One region of the Serratia sp. GW822-FHT06D09 genome, then DNA from elsewhere that is predicted to be linked to it. Evidence: predicted binding sites of a transcription regulator. Region 1 holds the regulator's gene; the other holds the start of a gene.
What was found. The regulator LexA, encoded in region 1, represses DNA repair genes until DNA is damaged. The targets are predictions, from matches to a motif close to TNCTGTATGTACATACAGNA.
Positions count from the first base shown of each region.

Region 2: the regulator LexA is predicted to act here: its motif matches at 1,904-1,923, upstream of uvrB (excinuclease ABC subunit UvrB).

Region 1 covers NZ_JBXALO010000004.1:64,160-73,554, forward strand. The annotation lists gene plsB (glycerol-3-phosphate 1-O-acyltransferase PlsB) at 1-303, opposite strand, end outside; gene AC1RKG_RS11285 (diacylglycerol kinase) at 452-820, shown strand; gene lexA (transcriptional repressor LexA) at 942-1,550, shown strand; gene dinF (MATE family efflux transporter DinF) at 1,652-3,016, shown strand; gene AC1RKG_RS11300 (CsbD family protein) at 3,303-3,512, shown strand; gene zur (zinc uptake transcriptional repressor Zur) at 3,618-4,130, opposite strand; gene AC1RKG_RS11310 (anti-sigma factor family protein) at 4,316-5,074, opposite strand; gene AC1RKG_RS11315 (RNA polymerase sigma factor) at 5,071-5,559, opposite strand; gene AC1RKG_RS11320 (tetratricopeptide repeat protein) at 5,602-6,135, opposite strand; gene dusA (tRNA dihydrouridine(20/20a) synthase DusA) at 6,340-7,350, shown strand; gene pspG (envelope stress response protein PspG) at 7,511-7,729, shown strand; gene AC1RKG_RS11335 (lysozyme inhibitor LprI family protein) at 8,039-8,470, opposite strand; gene AC1RKG_RS11340 (quinone oxidoreductase) at 8,588-9,395, opposite strand, start outside.
Region 2 covers NZ_JBXALO010000002.1:36,696-46,090, forward strand. The annotation lists gene AC1RKG_RS03925 (ATP-binding cassette domain-containing protein) at 54-764, opposite strand; gene uvrB (excinuclease ABC subunit UvrB) at 2,034-4,046, shown strand; gene AC1RKG_RS03935 (VF530 family protein) at 4,155-4,412, shown strand; gene AC1RKG_RS03940 (gluconeogenesis factor YvcK family protein) at 4,417-5,334, opposite strand; molybdenum cofactor riboswitch at 5,595-5,737, shown strand; gene moaA (GTP 3',8-cyclase MoaA) at 5,724-6,710, shown strand; gene moaB (molybdenum cofactor biosynthesis protein B) at 6,860-7,372, shown strand; gene moaC (cyclic pyranopterin monophosphate synthase MoaC) at 7,378-7,857, shown strand; gene moaD (molybdopterin synthase sulfur carrier subunit) at 7,854-8,099, shown strand; gene moaE (molybdopterin synthase catalytic subunit MoaE) at 8,102-8,572, shown strand; gene AC1RKG_RS03970 (Bax inhibitor-1/YccA family protein) at 9,225-9,395, shown strand, end outside.

The sequences.
Region 1 (9,395 bases):
CGACTCTTCTTTCGGCGTGTAGTAGCGGAATACGCGCGGGCCGTCGTGAATAAACACGTGGCTGGGCAGCACGGTGCCGTCTATTTCCAGCGGTTCGAGAGGATCGGGCAAATCCTGCGCCAGGCACTGGGTGCGCAGCGTCAGTAAATCCGCCTTGGAATTATAAGGTAAAACATACAAAATCGGCCGTGAGGGATCCAACCCTAACTCCGTGACCGGATCTGAAGGGATAACCTTACTTCTTACCAACAATTTGAGTGGTAAATTCAATAGTTTATAATAAATTTTACGCCAACCTGACATAACAACGTGAAGCCTCTTGTTAGCAATGCGCCGCAAGCATACCAGAAACCGGGTAGCAGATCTGTGGTGTTGGAAAACCGGGAGCCGTGAGCGCTTCCTGGCCTAGACTGTTTAATTATGACTTACCTCTGCGAAAGGCACTAAAAACATGACGAACCAAGCAACCGGCCTGACCCGTATTATTAAAGCCGCCGGCTACTCTTATAAAGGTTTTTCCGCTGCCTGGCAGCACGAAGCGGCGTTCCGCCAGGAGTTGGTGGTGACCGTGCTGGCTATCATACTGGCGATTTGGCTGGACGTGGGTGCGATAGCGCGCATTTTACTGATTGGGTCGGTGGTGCTGGTGATGATTGTCGAGATGCTCAACAGCGCGATTGAGGCGATTGTTGACCGGGTGGGGACCGAGTATCACGAGCTGTCCGGCCGGGCCAAGGATATGGGGTCGGCGGCAGTTTTGCTGGCGGTTATTTTGGCGCTGTTTGTTTGGGCCGCGGTCCTGTGGCAGCACTTTGTCTGAGCAGAGCAAGCTCGTTGCGATCCGGGTCGCTAATCCCTGATTTTTATTCATTCTTCGGTTCCCAAGCCGCACTTACCTGTATATACTCACAGCAAGACTGTATAAACAAACAGGGGGCGGAATGAAAGCACTAACTACCAGACAGCAAGAGGTCTATGATCTGATTCGCGATCATATTTCGTCCACTGGCATGCCGCCGACGCGTGCCGAGATCGCCATGCGTCTGGGGTTCCGTTCGCCAAATGCCGCAGAAGAACATCTGAAAGCGCTGGCGCGTAAAGGCGTCATCGAAATCGTCTCCGGCGCTTCGCGCGGCATTCGGTTGCTGATGGAAGATGAAGAGGGTTTACCGCTGATTGGCCGCGTGGCTGCCGGTGAGCCGCTGCTGGCGCAGCAGCATATCGAAGGTCACTACAAGGTGGATCCTTCCCTGTTCAAACCGAGCGCGGATTTCCTGCTGCGGGTTAACGGTATGTCGATGCGTGATATCGGTATTCTGGACGGTGATCTGCTGGCGGTGCATAAAACTCAGGACGTGCGTAATGGCCAGGTGGTTGTGGCGCGCATCGAAGATGAAGTTACGGTCAAGCGGCTGAAAAAGCACGGTAACGTGGTTGAGCTGCTACCGGAAAACAGTGAGTTCCAGCCGATTGTGGTTGATCTGCGTCAGCAGAACTTCACCATTGAAGGCTTGGCGGTCGGCGTGATCCGCAACGGCGACTGGGTTTAACCCATAAGCCTGCACGCTGCCCTTTGATTTAAATCGCCCCAGCTCTGGGGCGATGTCATTTCTGACCGATTAAAACCGCATTGCCACGGGAACATTTCACTATGCGCCTGCTCTCCGCCTTCACCAGCGATACCGATAAAGCCTTGTGGCGCCTGGCGCTGCCAATGATCTTCTCCAATATCACCGTGCCGTTGCTTGGGCTGGTGGATACCGCAGTGATCGGTCACCTCGACAGCCCTGTTTATCTGGGCGGTGTGGCGGTAGGAGCCATGGCGACCAGCTTCCTGTTCATGCTGTTGTTGTTCCTGCGTATGAGCACCACCGGTCTGACTGCGCAGGCTCTGGGCGCACAAAACCCACAGGGATTGGCGCGCGCCTTTATGCAACCGCTGCTGCTGGCGGCGTTGGCCGGTGTGGCCATTGTCTTGCTGCGCCATCCGCTGATCGAACTGGCGCTGAAAATCGTCGGTGGCGACGAGGCGGTGCTGGAGCAGGCCCGATTATTCCTCGAGATCCGCTGGCTGAGCGCACCGGCGGCATTGGCGAACATGGTTATCCTGGGCTGGCTGCTTGGCGTGCAATACGTACGTGCGCCGGTGATCCTGCTGATTGTCGGCAACTTATTGAATATTGTACTGGATATCTGGCTGGTGATGGGGCTGGGCTGGAACGTGCAAGGTGCGGCGACGGCGACCGCTATTTCTGAGTATGCCACGCTGCTGCTGGGCTTATGGCTGTCCTGGCGGGTCATGCGCCTGCGTGGCATTTCCATGCCGATGCTGCGCACTGCCTGGCGTGGCAACCTGCGGCGTTTACTGGCGCTGAATCGCGACATTATGCTGCGTTCCCTGCTGCTGCAGCTGTGTTTCGCTTCTTTGACCATCTTCGGTGCCCGGCTTGGCGGCGAAGTGGTGGCGGTGAATGCGGTGCTGATGAACTTACTGACCTTTACCGCCTATGCGCTCGACGGTTTTGCCTACGCGGTTGAAGCGCATTCTGGCCATGCCTATGGCGCGCGCGACGATAGCCAACTGCGCAAGGTGTGGCGTGCGGCTTGCCGACAAGCCTGTCTGGTCGCGTTGGCCTTTGGCCTGGTTTATGCCGTTGCCGGTCAGCATATTATCGCCGCCTTGACCTCGTTACCGGAACTGCGTGCGCTGGCCGGCCACTATCTGCCGTGGCAGGTGGTGCTGCCATTGGTGGGCGTATGGTGCTATTTGCTGGACGGCATGTTTATTGGCGCCACACGAGGAGCAGAAATGCGCAACAGCATGGCAGTGGCGGCGGCCGGCTATGGTTTGACGCTGCTGACCGTACCCGTCTTGGGCAATCATGGTTTATGGCTGGCGCTGGCGGTCTTTCTTTCTCTGCGCGGCATCGCGCTCGGCTGGATTTGGCACCGCCACAGGCTGCGCGGTACCTGGTTTGCCGCGGATCCAACGGCTCACAATGAGACGTTATCATAAAATTAACTAATGTTTTGTATTCATATTGAGTTACATATTATCGCGTCGATTGAGTCCCGCTTACTGACTGTTATTTCGGGTGTTTTACTGAATTTTGTTGTTTTGTTGAATTTTTATTCTGGTTTTTTGTTATTTATCGATATCTGTTGCTATAGTTAATCATGTGGCTGGCGGAATGAATTGGAATGACATTCCCTTCATTTTAGGTCAATTGACCATGATTATTACTCAGTTAAGCCCAGCGACAAGTTTTTAAAACTGACTAATCACAGGTAACGGAGAGGTTATGAACAAAGATCAAGCCGACGGTAACTGGAAGCAGTTTAAAGGGAAAGTGAAGGAAAAATGGGGCAAGCTGACCGATGACGATTTGACGGTCATTGAAGGGAAACGCGAACAGCTTGTCGGTAAAATTCAGGAACGCTACGGCTACCAGAAAGAGGCGGCCGAGAAAGAAGTGAAATCCTGGGAAGACCACAACAAGTATCGCTGGTAGTGCGATAGGCCGCAGCGGATTGCGGCCGTAAACTATGCTGATGGCCAGGCGTTTCAATCCCCTTGACGCTATGGCCGAAGGTACAGGGAGGTACCTGATACCCTCTTATTTCTTCTTGATAGCGATGCTGTGATCGTGTTCGCCGCAATCATGTTTGCTATCGCAGGCTTCTACCTCAACGCAACCCTCACACAGGCCATGGGCTTCTACCACGCTGTGACGCAGGGCAAATCCTGACTCTTTAGCCAGCTTTTGCAGCGTCTCTTCGATCCCTTCGGTTGTGCGCTCAGTCACCTGGCCGCAGCGATCGCAAATGAACAGTGCGGAAGTATGCATCGGCTGTTCGAAATGATGGCACAACACATAGCTGTTCGCCGATTCCACGCGATGAATAAAGCCTTGTTCCAACAGGAAATCCAATGCACGGTAAACCGTGGGGGGTTTGGCCTGGGGTTCGGCTACGCGCAGCAAATCCAGCAGGTCGTAAGCGCTGATGGCACCGGGCTGTTGTGCCATCAGGCGTAACACTTCCAGCCGCTGCGGTGTCAGCCGCACATTGCGTTGCTGGCAGAGTTGTTCAGCCTGCGCCAGCAGCTTTTCCTGGGTGCTTGAGTTCATGGCAAATTTCCCGGTACGTAAAAAAGCCGATTTTACCATGCTTCAGCCGAATCGCCGAGAGTCGGCCACTTTTCTGCCAGTATGGCGCATTAAACGTCCGGTTTAGCGCCCGTTGTTAGCCAGAAATGTGATGGTATTCACGATGTTCCGTGCCGTTCTCGCAGGCTATGGCTTTGCGTAGGCTCTTAGGCAGTCAGCGAACGCTGTAATTGACTGGCCAATCTGACCATTTCCACTGCCGGATTATGGCCAATCAGCATGAAACTGTGTCTGCTATCGGACCAATAGACCACATTCATTCCCAGGCGTTGTTCGCTCTCGGCGGGCTGCGACTTGCCCGGTTGCTGGATAATACACAGTGCCAATACACCGTACCGCGCATCCAGCCAGGTCAATTGAGCAATACGGCGATCGTCGTACGCCAGCACACGGGCGTTTTTCAGTTCGGCCCCTTGCAACGTCAGCTGCGGCAGAGGAAGCGCGATGCTCAGCCGATCACCAGTGTGCTGTAGTTGACTGGCAATCTGCGCTGCGGAGCCCTCAAAACCCATCAGCGTTTCCGGGGTGTACAACGCCATATATTGAGCGACCAGGCTCCGCCAGTTGTCATCCGGTTGGCTGAGCTGCAGATAGGCGCGATCGCCTGCGATGCCCAGTGCCAGAAAAGCGACGGCGGCGGCAATCAGGCCACGGCGGCTGATAGCGTGCGGTGGCGAGGGGACGATAAGTGGCAATTTTGACTGCAATCTTTGCACCGGCGCTTCATCAAGCAAAGGCGCAAAGGCTTGCTTAAAGGGCAAGCTGCTGCGCTCCAGCAACGACAAGCGTTCTGCCAACGCCGGTTCGCCGGCCAGACGCTGTTCCAGCCGGTGGCGTTGCTGTGGGTCCAACTGATTATCCAGATAGGCGACCAGCAGTTCATCCGTTGCGTAGGCTGAACTCATGATTGTTCTCCTTTTACCTGCGGGGTACGGGTTTGCAGCAGGCTGTCGTTCGCCAACCGCAGCCGTGCCGCCGCCAGACGGCTCATGATGGTGCCAATGGGCACACCCAGCACCTCAGCGGCTTCCCGGTAAGAAAGTTCCTCCACGTACACCAGAAACAACGTATTGCGCTGCGCCTCCGGCAGTTGATTAACCCGTTGCATCACCTCATTGGCCCAAATCGGCTGCTCGCCGTTTTCCGCACCGGCCAGTTCGTCAACGTCGACAAAGCCCTGTCCCTGGCGAATGTGCTGAGAGCGGACCTCGTTCAACCAGATGGAGTGAAGAATGGAAAATAACCAGCGGTCCATACGCGTTCCCACGGCAAACTGTGCGGCGCGTTCCAACGCCCGCACGCAGGTGGCCTGAACCAAGTCGTCGGCTACGTCCCGCCGGTGGGACAGCACCAAGCCATAGCGCCACAGGCGGGAGAGATATTGGCCGATTTCGTTGCGGATCGCGTCGCTGCTGATGTTTGCCTCCGGGTTTTACGATTCAGGGTGATGATCGATAGCCGCCGCCAGATCTCGGTACTCTTCACAACCGGTACCGCACAGCGATTGAATAACCTTAAGCTGCTCCTTCGCCAGGTCCTGACGCCCTTTGATCATATAAGCCTCACCCAGGTATTCGCGGACTTTGGGGTATTTCGGATCGAGCGCCACTGATTTTAAATAGTAGCCGATCCCTTCGTCGGTGCGGCCGAGCTTGCGGGTGGCATAGCCGCGGTAATTTAGGGCCACGGCAGTGTTGGGATCTTTGAGGGTATTCAGCACATCCAGCGCTTCCTGATAGCGGCCGCTTTTGGCCAGCGCATAGGCATAGTTCGTGCGATCGTTGTCGCTGACCATGCTGCTTTTATCCACCATGCAGGTTTTGGTTTTCGTATCGTATATCTGGCCTTTGGGGCAGGTTGGCGTGGTTTGACCGCTGCCATCGCCGCCCATCGCCAGAGCGGTACCGGAAAACAGCAGTGAACCGGCAATGACTGGCAGCAGCAGGCGTTTAACGAAACTGTTCATGGTTATTTCCTCATCATGAAGGACGCAGAACTGCGGCCTTACAGAGAGAACACCTGACAGCCTCTTTTTATTCGCTTTTGCCGGTGCTTTTTTATCGGCGACACAGCGGTTTTCCCAACGCCGCCGATTGTCGTTATAATAGCCGTTTGCGGCAGCATGCCGTTCGTTGAACCCCAGACAGAATCAGGTAGCCGGTAGCCCAGCATGACGACAGACAATAACGCCCCAAAATACGCCGCCAATCGTTTTTCCATCGCGCCTATGCTCGACTGGACCGATCGTCATTGCCGTTACTTCCACCGCTTGTTGACCAAGGAAACCTTGCTGTACACCGAAATGGTGACTACCGGCGCGATTATCCACGGTAAGGGCGACTATCTGGCCTACAGCGAAGAAGAACATCCTGTGGCGCTGCAACTGGGCGGCAGCGACCCGGCTGCGCTGGCGCACTGCGCAAAACTGGCTGAGCAGCGCGGCTATGACGAGATCAACCTCAACGTCGGTTGCCCGTCGGATAGGGTACAGAACGGCATGTTCGGTGCCTGCCTAATGGGACAGGCAACGCTGGTTGCCGACTGCATCAAGGCGATGCGCGACGTGGTGTCGATCCCGGTGACGGTGAAAACCCGCATTGGTATTGACGATCAGGACAGCTACGAGTTTCTGTGCGATTTCATCGCCACCGTCGCCGGGCGCGGTGAATGTGACATGTTTACCATTCATGCCCGCAAGGCATGGCTGTCGGGCCTGAGTCCGAAAGAGAACCGCGAAGTGCCGCCGCTGGATTATCCGCGCGTGTACCAGTTAAAAAAGGATTTCCCGACGCTCACTCTGGCGATTAACGGGGGGGTGAAAACGCTGGAAGAGGCGAAACAGCATCTGCAGCATCTGGATGGCGTGATGATGGGGCGCGAAGCCTACCAGAACCCAGGCATTCTGGCGCGGGTCGACAGTGAACTGTTTGGCTGCCAAAGCGAAGTTATGGACAGCATAGCGATTATCGAATCGTTGTATCCGTACATTGAACGCGAGCTGTCGAATGGCACTTATTTGGGCCATATCACCCGCCATATCCTTGGGTTGTTCCAGGGCGTGCCCGGTGCCCGTCAGTGGCGCCGTCACCTGAGTGAGAATGCCCATAAGCCAGGGGCCGATGCACGCGTGGTTGAGCAGGCGCTGGATTTGGTTCGCCTACCGCGCACCGAGATGGCGTAATAGAGATAAAATTCTGACTAACAGTTAGTGTTTTTGACCAGGCATGTTGCGTGATGCGGCATGCCTTTTTTTTCAATTTCAATAACTTAGTCCTCTCACCATTTTGGCACGCTTCTTGTAATACCTTCGCAGATACTTTGTTTTGCGAAGGAGCAAAATCATGTTGGAACTCTTCTTTCTGGTCGGCTTTGTCGTCATGCTGATGGTGACGGGCATTTCGTTGCTGGGCGTATTCGCGGCGTTGCTGGTGGCCGCGGCATTCATGCTGATTGGCGGGCTGTTTGCGATGGTGATTAAGCTGTTGCCGTGGCTGATTTTGGCGGTGGTTGGCGTTTGGATCTACCGTTCAATGCAGAAGCCTTCAATACGCCGCTATTAATTTTTTGTCGAATAATCAGTCGGTCACGCTGAAAGTCGAGCAACAGATGCGTTCTTAATGCGGCAGCGATCACAGCTTGACGTTTAAACGGCCGGTGCGGCGCATTAGCCATTTTTTTTGCGCCTCGGGGCTGTTAGGATGTTTGCCGATGCAGCGATGCGACCGATTTCATCACCGCAAGAGACAATAATAATACGAGCGTTGCTCAAGCAACCCACTGTCTCTGGCGGACTCTGCTCTACCCCTACAAACGCAGTAACAAAAAGGGCTCCTTACGGAGCCCTTTTTGTTACTGATAATCCAGCAATATTAAGATCTTGGCCAGTTGTCGCTTTCAAGTTGCAACGTACGTTCAATGGTCATGTTCAGTTCGCATGAAGCCGCATCCAGCGCATCGCCGGAGCCATGCGGTGCTGCCACCAGCGCCTGGCATTGGCTGTCTTTGAACTTCAGCCAGTTACGCTGTGCCTCACGCCAGGCTTTTGGGGCTGCCTTAAACTTGAGCGCTTCCTTATAGGACTTGTTCAGGCGTGCATCCCAGAGCTTGAACTCTGTTTCAATGCAGGCAGCCATACTTGGTGTATTGAGATCTGGTTTGCTCATACATTGCGTATAGGCGGCAGAGTAAGGGTATTTCATCAATGCGTCTTTTTCTGCGTTTGGCGTCGCTGCCTGCGCTGCGGTGGCCAACGCTGGAGCTGCGGCGAAAACCAGCGCTGTAACCAGCATTTTTATTTTCATTTCAGAGCTATTTCCCTATTGAACAACGTGAATTGCCGGAAGATCATATTCCACTCTTCGCCTTTAGACGATGTACCACCGCACGTTATACCTAATTTTACCGATCTTTTTTCCAACTCAACGACCAGGGATCAGCAGGCTTGAGCCGCTGGTATTACGGCTTTCCAGCACCTGATGCGCACGTTGTGCGTCAGCCAGCGCAAACTTCTGCTCTTCTTTCACGTCGACCTTGATGGCCCCGCTGCCGATCAATGAAAACAGCTCATTGCTGGCAAATTGCAGCTCCGCGCGGCTGGTGATGTAGCCATTGAGGGAAGGGCGGGTGACATACAGAGAGCCTTTCTGGTTAAGCAATGCCAGATCGACACCGGTAACCGGGCCGGAGGCGTTGCCAAAACTCACCATCAGCCCACGTCGCTTGAGGCTATTGAGCGAGGCTTGCCAGGTGCTTTGGCCCACAGAGTCATACACCACGCCGACTTTTTCGCCCTGGGTCAGTTCGGCGACGCGCTGGGCGATGTCTTCCTTATGGTAATTGATGGTGGCCCAGGCGCCGGCACGCTTCGCCAGCTCGGCTTTTTCGTCGGAACCGACGCTGCCGATTAACCTCGCCCCGAGCGCTTTGGCCCACTGGCAGGCAATCAACCCGACACCGCCTGCGGCAGCATGGAACAGGAACACTTCACCCGGCTGCACCTCATGGGTTTGACGCAGCAGGTAATGCACCGTCAGCCCCTTCAGGAATGAGGCTGCCCCTTGCTCGAAACTCAAATTGTGCGGCAGGATGGCCACTTTTTCCTGCGCGACGTTGTGCACTTCGCTGTAAGCACCGAGCGTTGACTGGGCGTAAACCACGCGGTCACCCGGCTTCAGCGCGCTGACTCCTGCGCCGATCTTGGTGACCACCCCGGCCGCCTCGGTGCCC
Region 2 (9,395 bases), on a different contig from region 1:
AATTCAGCATCGGCTAATTAAAAGCAGGGACGCATTATTTGCGTCCCTGCTTATCACACCGCCAGATAGGCATTGATCAAGTCCTCATCCAACTGTTCCAGCGTACCATCCGCCACGCTGCGGCCCTTATCCATCAGGCAAAAGCGATCTGCCACGCGGCGGACAAAGGGCAGTTTGTGCTCCACCAGCAGGATAGTCATGCCCAGTTCCCGGTTAAGTTTGCGGATCACGTTGCCGATATCGGCGGCGATAGACGGTTGAACACCGCTGGTGGGTTCGTCGAGGATCAGCAGCTCTGGTTCCAGTACCAGTGCGCGGCCAATCGCCAGCTGCTGCTGTTCGCCGTCGCCCAAATCGCCGGCCCGACGTCCGCGCATCTCCCTCAGGTTGGGAAACAGGTTATAAATCAACGGCGGGATGCGGCGGGATTTATCACGTCCGGCCATCAGCGCCACCTGCAGGTTTTCCTCAACGCTGAGTTGTGAAAATATCTGTCGCCCCTGGGGAACGTAGCTGATCCCCAGCTCCGTTCGGGTTTCTACCGGCTGCTGCAGCAGATTTTGCGGGGGTTCGTCTGCCAACTGCCAGGTCATGCTGCCGCTGACCACCGGCAAATGACCCATAATGCAGTTGACCAGCGTGGTTTTGCCGACGCCGTTACGGCCGATAAGCACCGTACATTGGCCACGCGGCAGTTCCAGATTGATATCCCACAGGGTATGGTTTTGCCCATAAAACTGATTCACTGACCTTAAACTCAACATCCGGCATTCTCCTCAAAGACCTGTCTTCCACTCGTGGTTGTACGCCCATAGCGGGCGTCGGCGTAACGCGGCGTTAACAGGCCGCGCCGATTTCACCCGCCGGAACCGCAGGGCGGCCGGTGCAGGGAAGGGGGACGAACCCCTTCTTCCTCGCTTAATCCACTCCCTACTGCGATTTCCGCCTTAGCGGTTTCTTTCCCGAGTGTTTCAATGTCTGGGACAAAATGCTGATCTGCTACCTTCAACGAGGTAGTTAAGTTTTGACTTAAGCAAGCAATACATAGGTGAAAATGGCACCTAAAGGCCATTCGTTAGCGCTCTCTCATGTTTATGTCGCCAATGTCAGTTGATTCGCATTGGCGTGACGCTAAACCCCGAGCAGCTCATTCTGCCGTTTCGGGGCGTAGATTTCCCCGAGCCCACTTTCGCCGTCAAAGGGTAATGCAACCCTTGGGCCAACTTTTTGAACGCTGTAAATCAGAGATTGTTATTGCCTTGTTAACGGCCTGGCGCGCCAGACGTGGGCTGGGTGGAATAGCGGAAAATAGCGGGAAAGTTAACACGGACGATTTTTGCACTCTTCCGGTGCTGAGCAGAAGAGTTATGGTGCAAGCTATTTCATCGCTCGCCGCAAGATGCAGCAAAGGAAGGTAACAATGGGACAAATCTGTTTTTGGCAATGGGTCTTTTTAGCATTAATCGGCATAAACAAAGCGATATTTTTGTGAAAAAATAACTAAAAAAGCCATCTTGGCGAGAAGAAACGCCAAAAAGCGTTCTTTCTGCAACTCCCGCCGGGGGCGGGGCGGTGAGAGTTATCCACTATTCCTGTGGATAACCTTGTGCATTAGATTTAGAAAACCGGTTTAAAGCGAGAGCGGACGCGGGTTCTGTTCGCTTTGTCCGCAATCTCGTCTTTTTTATAAAATCATTATTAATCAATAAATTAACTAAAATCAAGCGGCCTCTGTATTGATGAAGTGCCTATGTATGATTTTTCGCCACAGTGCTATCAATAAGTTAATTCGTGGCGGATTTTGGGGATAAAACTGTTATTGACAATAAAAATGTCACGCCGCTGTAACTCTGGCGGTGCATTCAGCCCGGATTGACGCACGCCAAAGCAACGAACCGCTTGAAGCTGGTTTTATATCCAGTATCATAGGCACTGGCGAAAATCGCCGGGGCTTTCCATAATTAGAGGCCATTCACCGAGCAGCAGCTCCATGGCCGCCTGAGCGCGCGCATCTCCACAGGGTAGCCGAGTCAATGAGTAAAACGTTCAAACTGCATTCCGAATTCAAGCCGGCCGGCGACCAGCCGGAAGCCATCCGTAAGCTGGAAGAGGGCCTGGAAGACGGCCTGGCTCACCAAACGCTACTGGGCGTAACCGGCTCGGGCAAGACATTCACCGTCGCTAATGTGATCGCCGATCTCAACCGGCCCACCATGGTGCTGGCGCCCAATAAAACTTTGGCGGCGCAGCTGTATGGTGAGATGAAAGAGTTCTTTCCCGAGAATGCAGTCGAGTATTTCGTTTCTTACTACGACTACTATCAGCCGGAGGCCTACGTCCCCAGCTCCGACACCTTTATCGAAAAAGATGCCTCGGTGAACGAACACATCGAGCAGATGCGCCTTTCTGCGACGAAAGCGCTGTTGGAACGTCGCGATGTGATCGTGGTGGCGTCGGTATCGGCGATCTACGGCCTGGGCGATCCGGATTTGTACCTGAAGATGATGCTGCACCTGACCAAAGGCATGATCATCGATCAGCGGGCGATCCTGCGTCGTTTGGCGGAGCTGCAATATAGCCGCAACGATCAGGCTTTCCAGCGCGCGACCTTCCGCGTGCGGGGTGAAGTGATTGACGTCTTCCCGGCGGAATCGGATGAATTGGCGCTGCGCATCGAGCTGTTTGACGAAGAGGTCGAACGGCTTTCGCTGTTTGATCCCCTGACCGGCCAGATCGAACAAGAGGTGCAGCGTTTTACCATTTACCCCAAATCGCACTATGTGACGCCGCGCGAGCGGATCCTGCAGGCGATGGAAGAGATCAAGGTGGATCTGGCCGAGCGGCGCAAGGTGCTGCTGGCCAATAACAAGCTGCTGGAAGAACAGCGTCTGACGCAGCGCACCCAGTTTGATCTGGAGATGATGAACGAACTGGGCTACTGCTCCGGCATTGAAAACTATTCGCGCTACCTGTCCGGGCGTGGCGAGGGTGAGCCACCGCCAACGCTGTTCGACTATTTGCCGGCAGATGGTCTGCTGGTGGTTGACGAGTCCCACGTGACCATTCCGCAAATCGGCGGTATGTACAAAGGCGACCGTTCACGCAAGGAAACGCTGGTGGAATACGGTTTCCGCCTGCCGTCGGCGCTGGATAACCGCCCGCTGCGCTTTGAAGAGTTCGAAGCGCTGGCGCCACAGACTATCTATGTGTCTGCTACGCCGGGCAAATACGAGCTGGAAAAATCCGGTGGTGACATTATCGATCAGGTGGTGCGCCCAACCGGGCTGCTGGATCCGCAAATCGAAGTGCGGCCGGTGACCACCCAGGTGGACGATCTGCTTTCCGAAATCCGCAAGCGGGTGGCGATCAACGAGCGTGTGCTGGTTACCACGCTGACCAAACGCATGGCGGAAGATCTGACCGAATACCTGGAAGAGCATGGCGAGCGGGTGCGCTACCTGCACTCGGACATCGATACCGTGGAACGGGTCGAAATCATTCGTGACCTGCGCCTGGGCGAGTTTGACGTGCTGGTGGGTATCAACCTGTTGCGTGAAGGGCTGGACATGCCAGAGGTATCGCTGGTGGCGATTTTGGATGCCGATAAAGAGGGCTTCCTGCGTTCCGAACGTTCATTGATCCAGACCATTGGGCGTGCGGCGCGTAACCTCAACGGTAAAGCTATCCTCTACGGTGACAAAATTACCGACTCGATGGCCAGAGCGATCGGCGAGACCGAGCGTCGCCGTGCCAAACAGCAGGCGTTCAACGAAGAAAACGGCATTGTACCGCAGGGCCTGAACAAGAAAATTTCCGATATTTTGCAGTTGGGCAAACCCAGTACCCGCAGCAAAGGCAAAGGGAAGGGGAAAGGTGCGGAAAACGCCGCCCAGTACCAAAATCTTACGCCAAAAGCGCTGGATCAGAAGATTCGCGAGTTGGAAGCGCAAATGTATACCCACGCGCAAAACCTGGAGTTCGAGCAGGCGGCGGGCTTGCGTGACGAAATCCACCAGCTGCGCGAGCAGTTTATTGCCATTTCATAACCCATTGGCGCGCTGCAGACCGCGGCGCCGCCAAAACATAAAATCCTTGTCGCCTCCGCCAAAGCTGATTATGGTGTGCGGCCATTTGACTACTGCGAGCCACCGACCATGACCCAACACCAGTCCAAAGACCCGATGCACGGCATCACTCTGGAACAGCTTCTGAATAAACTGGTGGAAAACTACGGTTGGTCAGGGCTGGCTGAACGCATTCGCATCAACTGCTTCAGCAGCGATCCCAGCATCAAGTCCAGCCTGAAATTTCTGCGTCGCACGCCCTGGGCGCGCAAACAGGTGGAAGATCTTTATCTCGACATGGTTGAGCAGGCCGCCAGCGATAACCCGTGGCTACGTGGCGGCAAATAAACGCTCAGGCGCGGGCACCTAACTCGATCAACGCCTGATCCAGCGCCTGGCGCAGCAACTGACGATCGTGGCGGTAAGGAATATCCTGCGCTTCCAGCGGCTGTTTGATCACCACCCGATCTTGCACTTCACGGGTATCCGCCGTTGGCCCGACAATGACGGCATCAATCATCTGGCGGCCAATTTTCGCCTCCATCAATTCCAGCTTGTTCTTCAGCGTCAAGGCTGCCGCCGCGACGCTTAATTCGCGTCCGAGGTTGTCGATATAAATCATATTGGCGCTACTGCGACGCAGAGCCTGCGTAAGGTCATCGAGCAACAGCAGAGGCATCAGGCTGGTCAGAAAACTGCCCGGTCCTATCAGGATCACGTCGGCCTGCGCGATAGCATCCAGCGCCTCGCGCGTTGCGTTGACGTGAGGTGACAGCATCAGCTCCTGTGGCATGTCGGTCAGTTGATCGACATTCACCTCGCCGTAAACGTGGTTGCCTTCATGATCGTGCGCCATCAGGTCCACCGGCTGTTCGGACATCGGGATCAGCGCCGCGTCCACCTTCAGCAGGCTGCGCACCAGGTTGATCGCTTCCAATGGGCGTACGCTCAGGTGATCCAGGGCTTTCAACATCAGATTGCCGAGGTTGTGCCCAGACAGTTCGCCATTACCGCTGAAGCGGTATTCGAACATCGCGGAAGCCACGCTCGGTTCGGTGATCAACTGATTCAGGCAGTTACGGGTATCGCCCCAGGCAATGCCCCCTTCCGAACGGCGAATACGGCCGGTAGAACCGCCGTTATCGGTGGTGGTGACAATACCGGTTAAACGGGAGCCTAAAGACGACAGGGAAGACATCACGCGACCAAGACCATGACCGCCGCCTAATGCCACTACCCGATCGAGATCGGCCAGGGTTCGATTACGCATAAATTTCCTTACAAGGGGGCTTAACTGCCCGCATAAAGTAGCGGATTTGGCGTAAAAACGCGAAAAAGAGTGTGGTTTGCGTGATTCCGGTCAATTCGTCTCCCTAAAGGCTGTTTATCATGGTTTACCAGATTAGGAATCGCCTAAAATCGCTGTATACACAATTATATAGCGAAATTGCGCGTTGGCTATCGCGTTTGTTTAGCGCTAGAATTCCGATGAAAACCACGGTTTCGTTCCGGCTACTCCGACTGCGGGAACTGAGACCAAAACTCCTAGCCTCTGGGCCTACGTTGTTCCTGCGAACAATATGGCGCTTGGGCCGTGGCGAAGTCAGCCACCAGGGTGCAGAGCGGAAACGTTCGCATCTCCCGACTTTGGAAGGTGTTATGGTGCCGCAACTCATTGATGCTTATGAGCGCAAGTTCTATTACTTGCGCCTATCGATCACCGACGTGTGCAACTTTCGTTGCACCTACTGCTTGCCGGACGGCTACCGCCCGAACGGCAGCCCGAAAACATTCTTGTCGCTTGATGAGATCCGACGCGTCAGTCGCGCATTCGCCGAACTGGGCACCGAAAAAGTGCGCCTGACCGGCGGAGAGCCTTCTCTGCGCCGCGATTTCACCGAGATCATCGCCGCTGTGCGTGAAAACCCGGCCATCCGCCAGCTCGCCGTGACCACCAACGGTTACCGTATGGCGCGCGACGTCGCCGGCTGGCGTGATGCCGGCCTGACGGCGGTCAACGTCAGCGTCGACAGCCTGGATCCCCGCCAATTTCATGCCATTACCGGGCAGGACAAGTTCCGCCAGGTGATGGACGGCATCGACGCCGCCTTTACCGCCGGTTTCAGCAAGGTGAAGGTCAACGCGGTGCTGATGCGTGACGTTAACCACCAACAGCTGGGCGCCTTCCTTAACTGGATCAAAGACCGCCCGATTCAACTGCGCTTTATCGAACTGATGGAAACCGGCGAGGGGGGCGATCTGTTTCGCAAGCACCACGTTTCCGGTGAAGTGATCCGTTTGCAGCTGGAACAGCAGGGCTGGCAGCGTCAGCCGCGCGGCCGCAGCGACGGCCCGGCGCAGGTGTTCAGCCATCCGGATTATCAGGGTGAAGTGGGCTTGATCATGCCGTATGAAAAAGATTTCTGCGCCAGTTGCAACCGGCTGCGTGTTTCCGCTATCGGCAATTTACACCTGTGTCTGTTCGGCGAGCAGGGCATTGGTCTGCGCGATCTGCTGACGAATGATCAGCAGCTTGATGAACTGAAGGACCGCATCCAGGGCGGGCTGCTGAGTAAGAAACAGACTCACTTCCTGCATCAGGGTAACAGTGGCATAACGCAGAACCTGTCGTTTATCGGCGGCTGATCCCCGGCATCTTTCAAGCCGCAGCGTTGTTGGCTGCGGGCGCTCACCCCAGTCACTGACCTGAGTAAGCTCCTGGGGATTTACGGCCTTGCCGCCTAGCTGCAACTTGAAATCTATTGGGTATCCTATGAATAGGAGCAAAGTGAACAATGAGTCATGGCAACAGTGAATTCATTCCGGTACATATCGCTATTTTGACCGTTTCGGACAGCCGTGGCGAAGCGGAAGACACCTCGGGCCAGTACCTGCAAGAAGCGGCGCTTGAAGCCGGACACCGGGTAGTGGATCGCGCCATCGTCAAAGACGACAAATACCTGATCCGCGCACGCGTTTCCACGTGGATTGCAGACGAAACGGTGCAGGCCGTGCTGATCACCGGGGGCACCGGCTTTACCGCCAGAGACTACACCCCGGAAGCGCTGCTGCCGCTGTTCGATCGCGAAGTGGAAGGGTTCGGCGAACTGTTCCGCATGGTGTCTTACGAAGAGATTGGCACCGCCACTGTCCAGTCGCGCGCGCTGGCCGGTATGGCCAACCAGACGGTCATTTTTGCCATGCCGGGGTCAACCCGCGCCTGTCGCACCGCCTGGGAACGCATTATTGAAGAGCAGTTGGACGCGCGTCATCGCCCGTGCAACTTTCTGCCACATCTGAAGAAATAAAAATTATGACGCAGCTAACCCACATTAACGCCGCGGGCGAAGCCCATATGGTTGATGTTTCAGCCAAAGCAGAAACGGTGCGCGAAGCGCGCGCCGAAGCTTTCGTCGAGATGTTGCCGACCACGCTGGCGAGGATTATCGAGGGCAGCCACCACAAGGGCGACGTGTTCGCCACGGCGCGCATCGCCGGTATTCAGGCGACGAAACGCACCTGGGAGCTGATCCCGCTGTGCCATCCGCTGATGCTGAGCAAGGTCGAAGTGCAGTTGGAGGCCCAACCGGAACATAGCCGGGTGCGGATTGAAACCTGTTGCCGACTGACCGGTAAGACCGGTGTTGAAATGGAAGCGTTAACCGCGGCTTCAGTGGCTGCATTGACCATTTACGACATGTGTAAAGCGGTACAGAAAGACATGGTGATCGGCCCGGTGCGGCTGCTGGCGAAAAGCGGCGGCAAATCCGGTGATTTTAAGGTGGAACTATGATTAATATTCTTTTTTTTGCTCAGGTACGCGAACTGGTTGGCACCGGCGATTTATCGATGCCGGCAGATTACCCGACGGTAGAGGCGCTGCGTAAGGCGCTGTGCGAACGTGGCGACCGTTGGGCATTGGCGCTGGAGTCCGGCAAGCTGTTGACCGCGGTGAACCAGTCGCTGGTGGCGGCCGAACATCCGCTGCGCGCCGGCGATGAAGTCGCTTTCTTTCCACCGGTAACCGGAGGTTAAGAGTGGAAAATACCCGTATCCGCGTGGGTGAAGCGCCGTTCAGCGTCGGCGACGAATACCAGTGGTTGGCGCAGTGCGACGATGATGGCGCCGTGGTCACCTTTACCGGCAAGGTACGCAATCATAATCTGGGCGATGACGTCAGTGCGCTGACGCTCGAGCACTACCCTGGCATGACCGAAAAAGCGCTGGCCGAGATCCTGGACGAAGCCCGTAGCCGTTGGCCCTTGCAGCGCGCGACGGTGATCCATCGCGTGGGCGAGCTGTTTCCCGGTGATGAGATTGTCTTCGTTGGCGTGACCAGCGCGCACCGCAGCATGGCGTTCGAGGCCGCCGAGTTCATTATGGATTACCTGAAAACTCGGGCGCCCTTCTGGAAACGCGAAGCCGTCGGGCAGGGAGACCGCTGGGTCGATGCCCGCGACAGCGATCGCCAGGCGGCGGAACGCTGGCATAACACGCGTCATACTTGAAGAAATGCCGATCAGTTAAGGTGCTTTTTGGCAAGTTCGAGGTTATTTTCGGTCGATAAACGAGCAAAGCACCCTGAGGGTCTTAGGCTCCGACCGAGCATGGGGCCGAGGCGCGGCCCCTTGCAACCCGCGCCTTTGCCCTATCAGACGGTTGGCTGCGCCAACGGCTCTCACTTCATCACGCCGCATCACGGCCGACAACGCAGGTGCAGCGAGGGTATCCGTGCAGCGGACAGAGGGTGTTAAGCGAAGGCGCGGGTGGAGGGGCCGCGCCTTCGGCCCCTCCAATTGCCGTTCATTGTGGCGGCAGAGAAATGCCGGATATTGACGGCAATTCTACCTACACTGAACCTACAGGGACCGAATAAAAAAATGCCAGTCAGGCTTAACCGATCAGTATTCCGTCATACTTGAAGCTGCATCTGTGTTGGCCGCCTTTGCTCACCCCAGTCACTTAGTTATCTAAGCTCCTGGGGATTCGCTCAGTTGCCGCCTTGATGCAACTCCAATTATTCAGCGCATAACGCGTAACAGCGGAAACAAATCAATACCTTTGCCGCTTTGCCATCGGGTTTTATGTGGTACGCTTATAGCAGGCCGAGCCCCATAAATGGGGGTCGAAATCTTGTTTCATACGCAAAAGGTAACCGTCATGGACCGATATCCACGCTCTAATGGTTCAATCGTCGAACGTGCCAACAGCGGCATTCAGGCTTATATGGCGCAGGTTTATGGCTGGATGACCTGCGGTATGCTGTTGACGGCGTTTGTTTCCTGGTACGCGGCCAACACGCCTGCGATCCTTAACTTTATCTTCTCCAGC